Regions from separate parts of the Peribacillus sp. NPDC096447 genome, predicted to be linked through region 1. Evidence: predicted binding sites of a transcription regulator. Region 1 holds the regulator's gene; each other region holds the start of a gene.
The links. Region 1 encodes LexA, which represses DNA repair genes until DNA is damaged. Its sites were predicted from a motif close to CGAACATATGTTCG; they were not measured.
Positions count from the first base shown of each region.

Region 2: recA (recombinase RecA) is a predicted target of LexA. The motif match lies at 2,099-2,112, and genes of this name have one in related genera.
Region 3: ACIQZD_RS21985 (YolD-like family protein) is a predicted target of LexA. The motif match lies at 1,709-1,722, and genes of this name have one in related genera.

Region 1 is NZ_JBIWEV010000003.1:515,059-520,167, forward strand. Features, by position in the region: gene tkt (transketolase) at 1-1,897, opposite strand, end outside; gene ACIQZD_RS13750 (DUF896 domain-containing protein) at 2,120-2,353, opposite strand; gene ACIQZD_RS13755 (YneB family resolvase-like protein) at 2,419-3,075, opposite strand; gene yneA (cell division suppressor protein YneA) at 3,095-3,406, opposite strand; gene lexA (transcriptional repressor LexA) at 3,562-4,185, shown strand; gene ACIQZD_RS13770 (glucosaminidase domain-containing protein) at 4,411-5,025, opposite strand.
Region 2 is NZ_JBIWEV010000002.1:26,723-31,831, reverse strand. Features, by position in the region: gene pgsA (CDP-diacylglycerol--glycerol-3-phosphate 3-phosphatidyltransferase) at 69-653, shown strand; gene ACIQZD_RS06975 (competence/damage-inducible protein A) at 677-1,909, shown strand; gene recA (recombinase RecA) at 2,257-3,303, shown strand; gene rny (ribonuclease Y) at 3,657-5,109, shown strand, end outside.
Region 3 is NZ_JBIWEV010000007.1:76,169-81,277, reverse strand. Features, by position in the region: gene ACIQZD_RS21995 (zinc metalloprotease) at 1-1,007, shown strand, start outside; gene ACIQZD_RS21990 (PLAT/LH2 domain-containing protein) at 1,135-1,602, shown strand; gene ACIQZD_RS21985 (YolD-like family protein) at 1,754-2,098, shown strand; gene ACIQZD_RS21980 (DEAD/DEAH box helicase) at 2,259-4,142, shown strand; gene ACIQZD_RS21975 (hypothetical protein) at 4,145-4,462, shown strand; gene ACIQZD_RS21970 (hypothetical protein) at 4,519-4,767, opposite strand; gene ACIQZD_RS21965 (hypothetical protein) at 4,764-4,940, opposite strand; gene ACIQZD_RS21960 (helix-turn-helix domain-containing protein) at 5,078-5,109, opposite strand, start outside.

The sequences.
Region 1 (5,109 bases):
ATATTTCACCCTCATCACCTGCATAACGATCCCAACCAAACGGTGAAGCCACTTCGATAGCTAGACGTTTTTTCACTGCCGGATTGATTACGCTTTGTTTATATTCTTTAGATTGAGTTTCAAATCGATCCCATGATGGCATGCTGATAACAGAAACATCAATTCCTTCGTTCGCTAAAGCTTTCTGTGCTTCCACAGCCAAGTTCACTTCGGATCCAGTCGCAAGAAGTAATGCATCGGCTACTTCTTTCTTAGAAGCAGAGATGATGTAAGCACCTTTTGAAACACCTTCATACGCAGTTTCGGAAGTGTCTTTAATTGTTGGCAATCCTTGACGAGTCAGTACAAGGGCAGTTGGTTTATTTGTAGACTCCATAGCCACTTTCCAGGCTGCTGCCGTTTCATTGCCATCAGCTGGACGGATTACCCCTAGGTTAGGCATTGCACGCAATGATGCCAATTGTTCGATTGGCTCATGAGTCGGTCCGTCTTCTCCTACAGCAATGCTGTCATGAGTGAATACATAGTTTACAGGCAGTCCCATTAGTGCTGCCATTCTTATGGCAGGACGTAGATAATCAGAGAATACGAAGAATGTTCCTCCGTATACTTTTAATCCACCATGAAGTGCCATTCCATTTAAAGCAGCACCCATAGCGAATTCACGTACACCGAACCATATATTACGGCCGCTGTAATTACCAGGTAATAGATCAGTCTCACCTTTGATGGCAGTATTATTAGATCCGGCTAAATCCGCAGAACCCCCAATGAAGCTAGGGACCCGTTTGGCAATCGCATTTAGCACTTCCCCACTTGAAGCACGGGATGCTAATGTTTTACCTTCTTCATAGACCGGAATTTCCTGATCCCAATCAGCAGGCAGTTCACCTTTGATGGCCAGCTCCAATTGCTGTGCTAACTCAGGATGTGCTTCTTTGTAATTTTTGAACAATTCATTCCAAGCTTCTTCTTTTTGAGCGCCTGCATCAACAACAGCTTCATTGAAGTGTGAATACACTTCTTCCGGAACATGGAAGTCCTCTTCGAATGTCCATTTATATGCTTCTTTTGTCAATTTAAGCTCATCTGCACCAAGCGGAGCGCCGTGAACAGCGGATTTACCTGAACGGTTTGGTGAACCGTAACCAATAACCGTTTTCACTTCGATTAATGTTGGGCGTGCATCGTCGGTTTTCGCTTCTTCAATCGCTTTAGCAATTTCCTGAAGATCATTTCCATCCTCAACGCGGATATATTGCCATCCATAAGATTTGAACCGGTCTGCTACGCTTTCACTAAATGATTGACTTAAGTCGCCGTCAAGGGAAATATCATTAGAATCATATAAAACAACAAGTCTTCCGAGTTGTAGATGTCCAGCTAATGAAGCGGCTTCTGCAGAAACACCTTCCATTAAATCTCCATCTCCACAAATGCTATATGTATAATGATCGACCACATTATAAGAATCACGGTTATAGCTTTCTGCCAAGTGACGTTCAGCCATTGCCATTCCGACTGCCATTGCGATACCTTGTCCAAGCGGCCCGGTAGTTGCATCCACACCAGCCGTATGTCCGAATTCAGGATGTCCTGGAGTTTTACTGCCCCATTGACGGAAGCTTTTCAAATCATCGATAGATAAGCCATAGCCCGATAGATGAAGAAGGCTGTATAACAGCATAGAACCATGTCCAGCTGAAAGAACAAAGCGATCTCTATTAAACCAATCTGGATTTTTTGGGTTATGGTTCATATATTCGGTCCATAGTTTATACGCCATCGGCGCTGCACCCATTGGCATACCTGGATGGCCGGAATTAGCCTTTTCAATTGCATCAATTGATAATGTACGAATCGTATTGATAGAAAGTGCATCTAATTTATCTAACATATTGTAAAAACATCCCTTCCTGTAATGTACCTCTTTATATTATAGTGACAAGCATAATATCACAACTAAAATCACTATTTACTGCCTCAATATTAAAATTTTCTAGAAATAAGAGAAGCCCCTATTTAGATTAAACTAAATAGGAGAATACATACATGCATGCACTCCCTTTTTACTCCTAAATGCTAATAGGATCCTCGTTCCATGAGTGGAATTCAAGCATTAATGTAAGTTTCTTTTTTCTTTTATATTTTTTATCTTTTGAGGAGTTACGTCATTACCTTCTGGATCAACGACTTTCACATGCTCCAACGTATCGGTCATGGACTTTCTGAATGTTTCCAAATACTCACTTCTCAATTGGGTTTGCTCTTTCGCCTCAACTTCCGTCAAACCTTCAGTCTTTGCCTTTTTAGAAAGTTCATTAATACGGGCTATTTTTTCTTTTGATAACATAATTTCGCTCCTTCATAATCTCCGGATATTGTCATGGTATTAAAAAAAAAGCGAAATTACAAGTTCTAAGATTGACTTTCCTTTTTATTCAGTTGATGTTCGAGAAAACGCCTGTTCACAGTAGCCTTGGAAACATTGTATCCAAAGCCCCTTAAAGTGGCTGCGATTTCTGCAAATGTCAATCCATTGGCCCGAAGTTTAATAATTTCTTCAATAGGAATTTCCATACGGTCCCTTCCAGTGGAATTCCTTTGATTCTGAAGGTTTTTTTGAGGACGGTACCCTTTTTCAACGGCTCTTATCATCCCGCGCTTTATTTTAAGATTATGTAGTTTCCTTTGGTATTCTTCTACAATACCGACTATCTGGATGACCATGGCATCCGAATCCGATAACTCAAGCTCCCCGTCATGAGAGAGCGTATAAATTTTCACATCTTCTTTAAGGATGACATGGAAAAGGGCTATTTTGGCATTCCCTCTTCCCAGCCTTGTTTCATCCTGGATTAATAGTATTTCAGCTTCTTTAGTTTTAAATAGTTCGAGCATGTCAAAAATGCCATCCCGATTCAACTCATAACCACTTGCCTGTTCTTTTATTATGGAAATGACTTCAACATCCATCTTTTCTGCCAATTTGACTAACTCATCTTCCTGCCTTGCCAATGATGTTTCCTGTGACTCTTTTTCTGTGCTGACCCTACAATAGATTACCGCCTTCATAATACCCTACCTTCACTACTTACTGCTCACTGGCCAAATTCTGGACAATTTCTTCCCCTTTAACCGGTATGACGATGACTTGACCAGGTTTAATTGTATCCGCCCTGACTCCATTATGCTCTTCTATCCAACCAATGAATTCTTTTTTTGTCAAATTTGCTTCTTCATATTCTTCGGCGATTCCCCATAGGGTATCACCTTCACTTACTTCTATAGAAAGGAAATTCTTTTTTGGATCATTGTTCAATGTACAAGAGAATAAAATTGAAAAGATGAATACTGATCCCGCTAATAGAATCGTATAAATATAATTTTTGTATAAATTTTTCATAAATATCCCTCCAAAGCGAATGTTCGTTCGTATGTTATGGTCAAATTATAATACGAACGTTTGTTTCAGTCAACAACAAAATTCGAACTTATGTTTGTATAGAGTTGGGGGCCATGCTATAATGTAGCAAAGAACATTGGGGAAGAGGTGCACAAATGACTAAACTATCAAAACGGCAGCAAGATATTCTTGATTTCATTAAAGAAGAGGTCCGCCAAAAAGGGTATCCACCTTCCGTACGGGAGATTGGCGAAGCAGTGGGACTTGCTTCAAGTTCAACAGTACACGGACATTTATCACGCCTTGAAAGCAAAGGCCTGATTAGACGTGACCCAACCAAGCCAAGGGCCATTGAAATAATGAATTTGGAGGAAGCGAACAATATTCCCAAAGTCAATGTCGTGAACGTGCCGTTACTTGGAAAAGTAACAGCGGGAATGCCGATAACGGCCATTGAGAACATAGAAGAATACTTTCCGCTTCCCGAAAGCATGGTTCCACATGATGACCATGTATTCATGCTGGAAATCATGGGTGAAAGTATGATCGAAGCAGGAATTCATGATGGGGATTATGTCATCGTGAAACAACAAAGCAATGCCAATAATGGAGATATCGTCGTGGCCATGACGGAAGATGATGAAGCCACTGTAAAACGATTCTTTAAGGAACCGGATTACATAAGGCTTCAGCCTGAGAACTCGAATATGGAACCAATTATTTTACGAGATGTTTCGATACTTGGAAAAGTAATAGGCTTATATAGACAAATACACTAAAAGCGCTAACCGCGCTTTTTTTGTTTGTTTAATTTATGTCCCGAATTCTCTCAATATGCATATGGAAGAGTAGATATTGATATATTTTTTAATAGAATCAGGTTTTCATGGGAATTTAAACATCCTTTATTACGGATGGAAGTTATACTATTTCCTAATATTTACTTTGGTAACAATCTGATTACAATAAAAAAGAGAGCTTAAACTACCGCTCCCAGTTAAAATTCACTTCACTCGTAATCTTTGGTTCACTTTAATGAGATTAAGATCAACCAAGCCATTCCACTGTTGAATCTGCACTTGTGTAGAACCGTATGCTTTTGCAAGCGCAGAGACGGTATCCCCTTTTTGGACAATATGATAAACCTCTTCAATGCTTGCATCATATTTTGTTAAACCGCTTGTTTCGATAAGGTTCACCAGTTTTTCAATATATTTGGGATCCGAGGCGTACCCCGCATCGAATATTGCTTTGAGTGCTTTTCTGTAATCTTTTTCTCCAATGACAGCTGTATAAAGACTTCTATTCCATGAAGTCCCCTTTACATATAAATTGGCAAGATCTCGAAGACTTTCTTCCCAAGATGGGTATTTTCTGAATTTGTTCCATACTTGAACGGGCACACCATTGACATATTCCATTGTCTGAATAATGATAGACTCACCCTTGAAGTCACCTTTTGTACCGAATATATTTTTTCCTTTGCTTGCTAATAAACTTGTCCCATATCCACTCTCCAAACAAGCTTGTGCAATGACAACAGAAGGTAATATTTTAAACTCCTGTTGAATTTTCTGGGCATAGGGAGCAATTTCCTTAATAAATGTTTCCTTGCTCATTAGAACCTCCCATTAAATGGTATTACTTTATTTTTCACTGTTTATCTTCATTCTTATCGTATTCTCATCTATGAAAAAGGTTAC
Region 2 (5,109 bases), on a different contig from region 1:
CATAAAAGCGTATTTTAGATATAAGACGCAGGCCCGAATGGCAGGCGTAAATTTTGGAGGTAAAAGTTTTGAATCTGCCTAATAAGATTACAGTAGCAAGAATCTGTTTAATACCAGTATTTTTAATCATCATGCTCGTTCCTTTTTCATGGGGGACGCTGACTTGGGGAGAATACAGTTTGCCAGTGGCGCACCTAGCTGGAGCCATCCTCTTTATTATCGCTTCCACTACGGATTGGATCGATGGCCATTTTGCCAGAAAATATAATATGATTACTGATTTAGGGAAATTTTTAGATCCACTGGCTGATAAGCTTCTGGTTTCGGCTGCCTTAATCGTTTTGGTTGATCTAGATTTAATGTACGGTCAATCATGGATCGCCATCGTGATCATAAGTCGCGAGTTTGCAGTCACCGGATTGCGTTTGGTGCTAGCGGGTACAGGGGAAGTGGTTGCAGCGAACCAGCTTGGCAAAATTAAAACATGGGCACAAATTGTTTCTATTTCGGCTTTATTGCTGCATAACCTTCCATTTGCCCTCATTTCACTTCCATTTGCCAATATCGCATTGTGGATTGCATTAATCTTTACAATCTGGTCTGGTTTGGATTATTTTATAAAAAACAAAGAAGTATTTGTTAATTCAAAGTAAAAACGAATGGTGGTTTTGAAAAGATGGATGCAGAAATCATTGCAGTGGGCTCAGAGCTTCTTTTAGGACAAATCAATAACACTAATGGAAGGTTCTTATCGCAGCAGTTTGCGGAAATGGGGATCAACGTTTTTTACCATACTGTGGTCGGGGATAACGACCGCCGTTTACAACAAGCTATAGAAATCGCTGAATCGAGGGCGAACTTGATTGTCTTTACCGGTGGACTCGGTCCTACCAAAGATGATTTAACGAAAGAAACGATTGCTCGCCATATAGGGAAAAAGCTCGTTTTTAATGATGAAGCTTTGCAATCCATTGAAGCTTACTTCCAAAAACGGGAACGGCCGATGACGGAAAACAACAAAAAGCAGGCCCTTGTCTTAGAAGGCAGTGAAGTGTTGGCAAACGATCATGGCATGGCACCGGGAATGGTCTTGTCCAAATCCGGGATTACATATATGCTTCTCCCTGGTCCGCCAAGTGAAATGGAGCCGATGTTTTTAAGTTACGGTTATGAAAAGATCATGAATAAACTGGAAAAGCATGAACGGATCGATTCCAAGGTTCTTCGGTTCTACGGTATAGGTGAAGCCGAACTGGAAACGGTGATTGAAGATCTTCTTGTCAATCAAACGAATCCGACAATTGCTCCGCTGGCAGCCGAAGGGGAAGTGACGTTAAGGATTACCGCTAAAGACTCTTCTAAAGAAAAATGCGAAGAGCTTATTTTAGAAGCGGAAAAAGAAATTCTTAGCAGGGTCGGTAAGTTCCATTATGGAAGTGATAATACTTCGCTAATAAAGGAACTTGTAAAAGAATTAACAGTCCGCAAGCTTTCAATTGCGGCAGCTGAAAGCTTGACCGGAGGGATGTTCCAAGAACAGCTGACAACCATTCCTGGCGCCGGTAAAGTCTTCAAAGGCGGAATTGTCTGCTATACGAATGATGCGAAGTCGAACGTTCTTGGCGTCAGCGATGATACCATATCTGAGCATGGGGTGGTCAGCGGTGAGTGTGCAATGGAAATGGCCTCTAATGTTCGGAGCAAGCTCGATGCGGATGTAGGCATAAGCTTTACGGGTGTTGCAGGTCCGGATGAACAAGAAGGCAAGCCTGTAGGGACAGTATTCATTGGCATTTCCTATCGGGATGGAAACACTCATTTCAAGGAGTTGAATCTTTCCGGAAGCAGGGCGCAAAACCGGATTCGGAGTGTGAAGTACGGCTGTCATTACCTATTAAGGGATTTATAAACGCTATAAGCAGAGCTTTTTACAGCTCTGCTTTTTATTTGGTTTTAGAAGTTTGTTTCTTGAAAAATAGGGAAAAAAAGAAAAAAGTTAATTCAATGAAAATGTTTTTTTTAGGGAGCAAGTGAAAGGAAATGGAGATTTCCTTAAGATAAAACGCTTTTTTACAGAGAATACCCCCAAAGAAAAAAACGAATGAATGTTCGACTTTTTGCTTGGCAAAATTATAAAAAGAGTATATAGTAAAGATAGGTTTTGAGACAGGATGCAAACCTTGATCTCGAATAATTGCTAAGTAAGTACACCTTTAATCGGACAGCCGATTATTTGAATATAGAGGAGGAAATTGAGTGAGTGATCGTCAAGCGGCTTTAGATATGGCGTTAAAACAAATTGAAAAACAATTTGGTAAAGGTTCTATTATGAAACTTGGGGAACAGTCTGATCGTAGGATTTCAACGATTTCAAGCGGTTCTTTAGCATTGGACGTAGCATTGGGAGTGGGCGGATATCCAAGAGGCCGGGTCATTGAGATATATGGACCTGAAAGCTCCGGTAAAACGACTGTTGCATTACATGCTATTGCAGAAGTACAAAAGACTGGCGGCACGGCTGCATTCATTGATGCAGAGCATGCTTTAGATCCAGCATATTCAGAAAAACTTGGTGTGAATATAGATGATTTACTGCTTTCGCAGCCTGATACGGGTGAACAGGCCTTGGAGATCGCTGAAGCATTAGTTCGAAGTGGAGCTGTAGATATCATTGTCATTGATTCGGTTGCAGCACTTGTTCCTAAAGCTGAAATCGAAGGCGAAATGGGAGATTCCCATATGGGTCTTCAAGCGCGGATGATGTCCCAGGCGCTTAGAAAACTGTCTGGTGCCATTAATAAATCAAATACCATTGCCATTTTCATAAACCAAGTCCGTGAAAAAATCGGTGTTATGTTTGGGAATCCAGAAACGACTCCGGGAGGCCGGGCATTGAAGTTCTATTCAACTGTTCGTCTGGAAGTGCGCCGTGCGGAACAATTAAAACAAGGTAATGAAATCGTCGGTAATAAAACGAAAATCAAAGTTGTAAAAAACAAGGTTGCTCCACCATTCCGTCAAGCAGAAGTTGACATCATGTATGGTCAAGGGATTTCCCAGGAAGGTGAAATCATCGATATGGGTGCAGATCTTGATATCGTCCTTAAAAGCGGTTCGTGGTATTCATACAATGAAGAACGTGTCGGACAAGGCCGCGAAAATGCGAAGCTGTTCTTGAAAGAAAATCAGGATATCGCTCAGGAAATTTCTCAGAAAATCAGAGATCACTATAATCTCGATGGAGAGCATGAATTACCGCCAGAAGAAAATGAACCAGAAGAGCATTTTGAATTGCTTGATTAATGGTATTTGGAAAAGGCCTAAGCTTGTTCGCTTAGGTCTTTTCTATATATTTTGAGAAAAGTTTGAAATTTTCAGTGGAATAAATGGCATTGAAATAAGATTTACAGACTTCTTCCATAACGAATGCTGTACATTATGAAGGTCGATATTAAGAAAACTTGAATAATCATTGATACATAAGGGACAAACGCTTGACAATAAAAATTCTCAACTATACAATTAATATGTATATTTTACAATTTTTCAAACTAAAATTTTGAAAATTAAGTGCTGTATATTGAATTTATGTGCAATGTACTTGCCGACAGTTCAACATTTTATGTAAAAAGTTCATAGCAAGGGGAGGTGAAACGATGGAACCCATGACAATCATCTTCACTTTGCTTGGCCTAATCGTCGGTGCAGTTGTTGGTTATTTTATTCACAAATCAAAATTTGAGAGTAAAATAGCAGGGGCAAAGGGCTCTGCTGAACACATCCTTGAGGATGCAAAACGTGAAGCGGAAGCACTTAAGAAAGAAGCCTTGTTGGAAGCAAAAGATGAAATTCATAAAGTTCGTGCCGATTCGGATCGGGAAGCCCGTGAAAGAAGGAACGAATTACAAAAACAAGAAAATCGGTTATTGCAAAGAGAAGAGAATCTGGACCGCAAGGATGAAACGTTAGACAAACGTGAAAGCCTTTTGGAGAAAAAAGAAGATTCTCTAAACCAAAGACAACAGCATATTGAAGAGATGGAAAGCAAAGTGGACGAGACGGTTCGTAAGCAGCAAACAGAGCTTGAACGTGTTTCCGGTTTAACTCGTGAAGAAGCTAAAGCAATCATTATAGACCGAATGGAAAACGAGCTTGCTCACGATGTAGCGCTTATGATTAAAGAAAGTGATACCCGTGCCAAAGAAGAAGCTGATAAAAAAGCAAAAGAAGTTCTTTCTCTTGCCATTCAGCGTTGTGCGGCTGATCATGTTGCAGAAACCACCGTTTCTGTAGTAAATCTTCCAAACGATGAAATGAAAGGACGGATAATCGGACGTGAAGGACGAAATATCCGGACGTTAGAAACGCTAACAGGTATTGACCTTATTATCGATGATACTCCTGAAGCTGTCATTTTATCTGGATTTGATCCAATTAGACGGGAAACGGCACGCTTGGCTCTTGAGAAACTTGTTCAGGACGGACGGATCCATCCGGCCCGCATTGAAGAAATGGTTGACAAAGCAAGACGTGAGGTAGATGAACATATTCGTGAAATTGGTGAACAAACGACTTTTGAAGTTGGAGTTCACGGTCTCCATCCAGATCTCATCAAAATACTAGGACGTTTGAAGTTCCGTACCAGTTATGGGCAAAACGTACTTAAACATTCAATTGAAGTGGCCCAGCTTTCAGGTTTACTGGCCGCTGAGCTTGGTGAGGATGAAGTTCTTGCCCGCCGTGCAGGTTTACTGCATGATATTGGGAAAGCGATTGATCATGAAGTGGAAGGCAGTCACGTTGAAATTGGCGTTGAATTAGCAACCAAATATAAAGAGCATCCAACTGTCATTAACAGCATCGCTTCACATCATGGCGATACTGAACCAACTTCCATCATTTCAGTGCTTGTGGCTGCCGCTGATGCATTATCAGCAGCAAGACCGGGAGCTAGAAGTGAAACGCTTGAAAATTACATTAGAAGACTTGAAAAACTTGAGGAAATTTCCGAATCCTATGATGGAGTGGAAAAATCATTTGCGATTCAAGCCGGACGAGAAGTGCGGATTCTAGTGAAACCAGAACAAATTGATGATCTTTCGGCCCATC
Region 3 (5,109 bases), on a different contig from region 1:
ATCCAACTTTTGCTGGCGCTGTCTCAGGAAGTTCAATGTTTATACAAAGTAATGTAGGGACTAAAGGGAATTTTGAATTAGTTGTTCCTCTTTCTACTGGTGATATTACTTACTTTTGCCGAAATAATGATAATGCTAGTTCAAATTGGACTTCCTCTGATATAAATGTTCCTAATACTTATAAATTTATAAGTACAAAACTAATACAAAGTAATTATTCCGGAAATTTTGAAGTTATAGCATTAGACGATAGGGGCCATATATCTTATATAACTCGGTATTCTGAAACAAAAAAATGGAGTAACATTTCTTTACTCGAACTTTATGATACAAATAATGTGAAGTTAACTTTTAATGGACATCCTGCATTTATACAAAGTCGTTTTGGTACAAAAGGAAACTTTGAATTAGTTGCGCCTCTTTCAAGGAATGGACTTGCTCATTTTTGGCGAGATAACGATAATCCCAAACTGTCCTGGAGTAAAGGAACTATTTTTGCTACAGAATTAGGGGAAGTTGATGCTGTTGGCTTAATACAAAGTAATTATGGTACCCCTGGTAACTTAGAGGTTGTGGTATTACATGATACTAGAAGAAAGTTAGCTCATATGTCCCGTGATTCTAATACTGGTATATGGAGTAAACCATTAGCTCTAGAATTTTGTGAACCAAGTAACCCAAAGTTATTTTTTAGAGGAAACCCAGCTTTTCTTCAGAGCCAATATGGAACAAAAGGAAACTTTGAATTAATTATTCCTCTGGCTTCCGGTGGACTTGTCCATTTCTCTCGAAATAATGATGAACTCAATCCTTGTTGGAGTAAAGGAACTATTTTTGCTACAGAATTAGGGGAAGTTGATGCTGTTGGCTTAATACAAAGTAATTATGGTACCCCTGGTAACCTAGAGGTTGTGGCATTATGTGATAATGAAACTCAGTTGGCTCATATATTCAGGGATTCTAATACTGGTATTTGGAATGATGATTATACAATCATAAAAAGTTAAATAACAGAGAAATCTTATGTAGGAAGTTCTCTATTGTATAAAAACATGTTTAAGTATTGTGTAAAAATTGATGTTCTAACTAATAAACAAAAGAACTTTCTAACTTATAACAAGGAGGAGTAAAATTATGCCCCACACTTATAATGTGACTGTGTATACAGCTAACGAGGAAGGTGCAGGTACTGATGAAAATGCTTATCTTAGGCTTATTGGTAATCAAGCTACAGCTGGAGATTACTACTTAGATTATGAAAGATATCGGGATGCTGAGAGAGGAAGCTCATGGACATATGGTCTAATAACAGATGAATTTTTAGGTGATATAAAGGAGCTATATTTATACGTAGAATCATTCAATAACGATAGTCCAGCGTGGAAACTTGATTATATTGAAGTGGCTTCTAGAATTACAGGGGAAGTAAAAAAATGGAAGTTCCCTGTTTATTCATGGGTAGGTATTCCTAACAAAGATCCTGGACACCCAAATACAATCAATGATTTATGGATTGATACCAAAGGTGTATTTAATACACAAAAAAGTAATCAAGTTTACGACAAAAAAAATGTGGAGTATGAATATACTCCGTTAGAATAATAACTCAAATATATATTTAATTCTAAAACATTTTTTACTAGTTACACCTTTCAGAGGAATTCCTTTGTTATTTCATTTTCAAAGGAATTTCTTTCTGCTTTTTATAAGAACAACTGTTCGTGTATAATGGATGGAAGGAGGGATTATTCTGATGGGGACAATTCGTGATAGAGGGCTCATTAAATGGCAAGCAGCATTGATTATGCCAGAACATAAAGCTTTAAATAAAAAAATAGGTGAGGTTGATTATTTCTTAAATAAAAAGCCTATCCTTGATGAATACCAGGTTGAAGAGTTAGAAAACAATATTCACTTTGCGGTGGAATATCATTTACCAATAAGTTTTACTTTACATAATGAGGGAAACCTACAAGAATTGCATGGTTATTGTGTGTACATTCATCCTGTCACGAAAGAGTTGCGAATTCAGAAGAAAGATAGTTCCTTTGAGTATATTCAGTTTGATGAGATTATTGATGTGATCGTAGAGGATTAATATACAAAGCCCTTCTCTTAATTGTGAGGGGCTTATCTTACTTAATTCTTTTATATAGTATTTGTATTTTTTGAAGAAGTTACCAAAACGAAGTAGAATATATGGTAACATTATTAAATTAGGAAAATAATACTAAGAAGATTTGAGGGGGAGGAATATTATGAATCATTATTTAGTTGCAAATCCGCATATCAGAAGTAATGTGAATTTAAGAGATCCACAAATATTTGCATATGAACAAATGTTGAAACATTATTCGAATGATGACAATGATAGAACATCAATAATTGTATTACCCACAGGATCAGGAAAAACTGGGTTAATGGCGATTGCCCCTTATGGAATAGCTAAAAAAAGAGTTTTAATTATAACTCCTCAAACAGTTGTAAAAGATACAGTTCTAGGCTCATTAGATCCCATGTATCCGTTGAATTTTTGGTTATCAACCAAAGTGTTTTCTGGTAAGTATGAACTACCAACGGTAATTGAATATTCCGGGAAATTAAGTCAGGATATTTTAGAAAGTGCTGATTTGGTCATTTTGAATGTTCATAAGCTACAAGAGAGATTAGAAAGTTCATTGCTTAAAAAAGTAGATCAATCCTTCTTCGATATGATAATTATTGATGAAGCACACCATTCTGAAGCACATACATGGAAAAATGCTATTAAGTATTTTTCGGATGCCAAGATCTTAAAGGTAACCGGTACTCCTTTCAGAAGTGATGGTGTTAAAATTGAAGGGGAAGAAATATATTGTTATAGGCTTGGGCAAGCCATGGCAAATGGATATGTAAAATCTTTAGAAAGATTCACACACGTACCTGAGAAGATGTCTTTTACTTTGGATAAGAATGATGATAAATTATATTCCCTAGAAGAAGTAATGGATTTAAAACCAGAGGATTGGATTGCCAGAAGTGTTGCCTTATCATATAAAAGTAATATGAGTGTTGTTGAACGGTCAATAAGTATGCTAAACGTTAAAAAAGATATGACGAATAATAATCCCCATAAAATTGTGGCAGTTGCTTGTAGTATTGAACATGCAGAACAATTAAAAGGGATTTATGAACAAAAGGGTTTAAAAACTGCAATTGTCCATAGCAAAATGGAAAAAAGTGAATTAAAAAAAGAATTCGATAAAATTGAAACACATGAGGTTGAAGTTGTTGTCAATGTTGCACTGTTAGGTGAAGGATATGACCATAAATTTTTAACAATTGCAGCGATTTTTAGACCTTTTAAGTCTGACCTCCCATATCAGCAGTTTATAGGAAGGGTTTTAAGGTCTGTCTCCATTAGTGATGGATATACAGTGAACGAAGAAGATAATATTGCGCAAGTAATTCATCATAAAGAATTAAATTTAGATGATCTGTGGGAAAGATATAAAAATGAAATAGATAGAAGCAACGTAATTAAGGAAATGAAGAAAAAATATAAAAGTGAAAAAACATTAAAACCCACTACACCTCTTGATGATCTTGATTTTGGAAATACGGCAGAATCTGATTCCTATTTAACAAGTACGGACACTTTTATGGACACAATGCTTATCAAAAGACGAGAAAATAAATTAGCTGAAGAACAAGAAAGAATCCAAAAATTAATGTCTGATTTTGGAGTAACAGAAGAATTGGCCATTAGTTTAAATAAACAAATGAACGTGAAAAGTGATGCTGAAACTGAGAGATTATTGCGTCCGGATTTATATCAACAAAACCTTCGCTCTTTGTTGAACTCTAAGATTAATGAGGAAATAATACCAGATATTCTTTCTTACTTCAAACTCAATTTAAATAGTCGGGAAATTACTGAAGTGCGCCATCATTTTATTGCTAACTCTGATAAAGTACCATATGATAACAAAGATGATAACGGAGCCACGTTGGGGAAATATCTTAATATGTCACTGTTGAAATTCAATAGAAAGAACAGAAAAGATTGGAAGTTAGACGATTTTGAAAGAGCTATTAAGCAAGTCGAAACATATACTGATTTTGTAGTAAATGAATTAAAACATTATATAAAGGAGAAGTGATTATGATTGAACTAATTGAAAAATTATTTGAAGAAACGTACAGTCTCAAACTGACGCCACAAACACTTCTAACTAATCTTAATTTACCAAATTATACCAGAGTTAATTTTGAGAAAGTTAATGAAGTAATAATAGCTCATACTTTTTGCTACCTACAAGATGGATTAGAGGCTGAATATAGATATTATTTTAAAGATGACTTACTTTATAAGTTAGAATCCATCATTCAAGAGGAAAGAAAAACTATTTATGACAGAGAAGTTGAAAAACAAAAATTAATGTCTCAAATTATAGGCCATAAGGTGAAAAAAAACGCTTAAAAAATGCCCTTCTCCTAAGGAGAGGGGCTGCTTTTTATATAAAAAGGGAAATCATTCTAAATAATAGGCTTAACCTTCTTAACTAACTCTGTAATATCAATATCTTCGTTATAAGTTACCTGATTTATTCGAAAATCTTCACTTGCTGCAAAGTTAATATTAATTTGCTGAATCCACTCGTATGCCGCAATAGCTGCTGTCCAATCAGGATCCTTTTTAAAATCTGAATTAGGAACAGGGAAGCTGCCACTTTGTAAGAACTTTGTTCCTTTTGAATGTAAATAAACCTTGATATTTATGTTCAAAATTCACACCCCATTGAGAATACCTTTATTTCTTTTTGAAAATTATAATTTAGGTTATCTGCGCCAACCCTTGCTTTACCTTTTTTATTATAAGGGATATTTACTTCGGCAATTAAATTGCCAAAAGGTTTATTTTTCTTATCGGGCTGGTCTCTGTTATCGAATGTATCCATAACTTGATTCTATGGGTACGAACAATTAAAAATGAACTATAGAACTAAAAGGAAAAGCAACTCAAGAATATATAAGGGTTGCTTTTTAATTTCATCGATTATCCCTGCCCCTGTTCATCAAGTGTATTATCAAAAAATTAATTGTTGTTGTCCATAAATGCAGCATCAA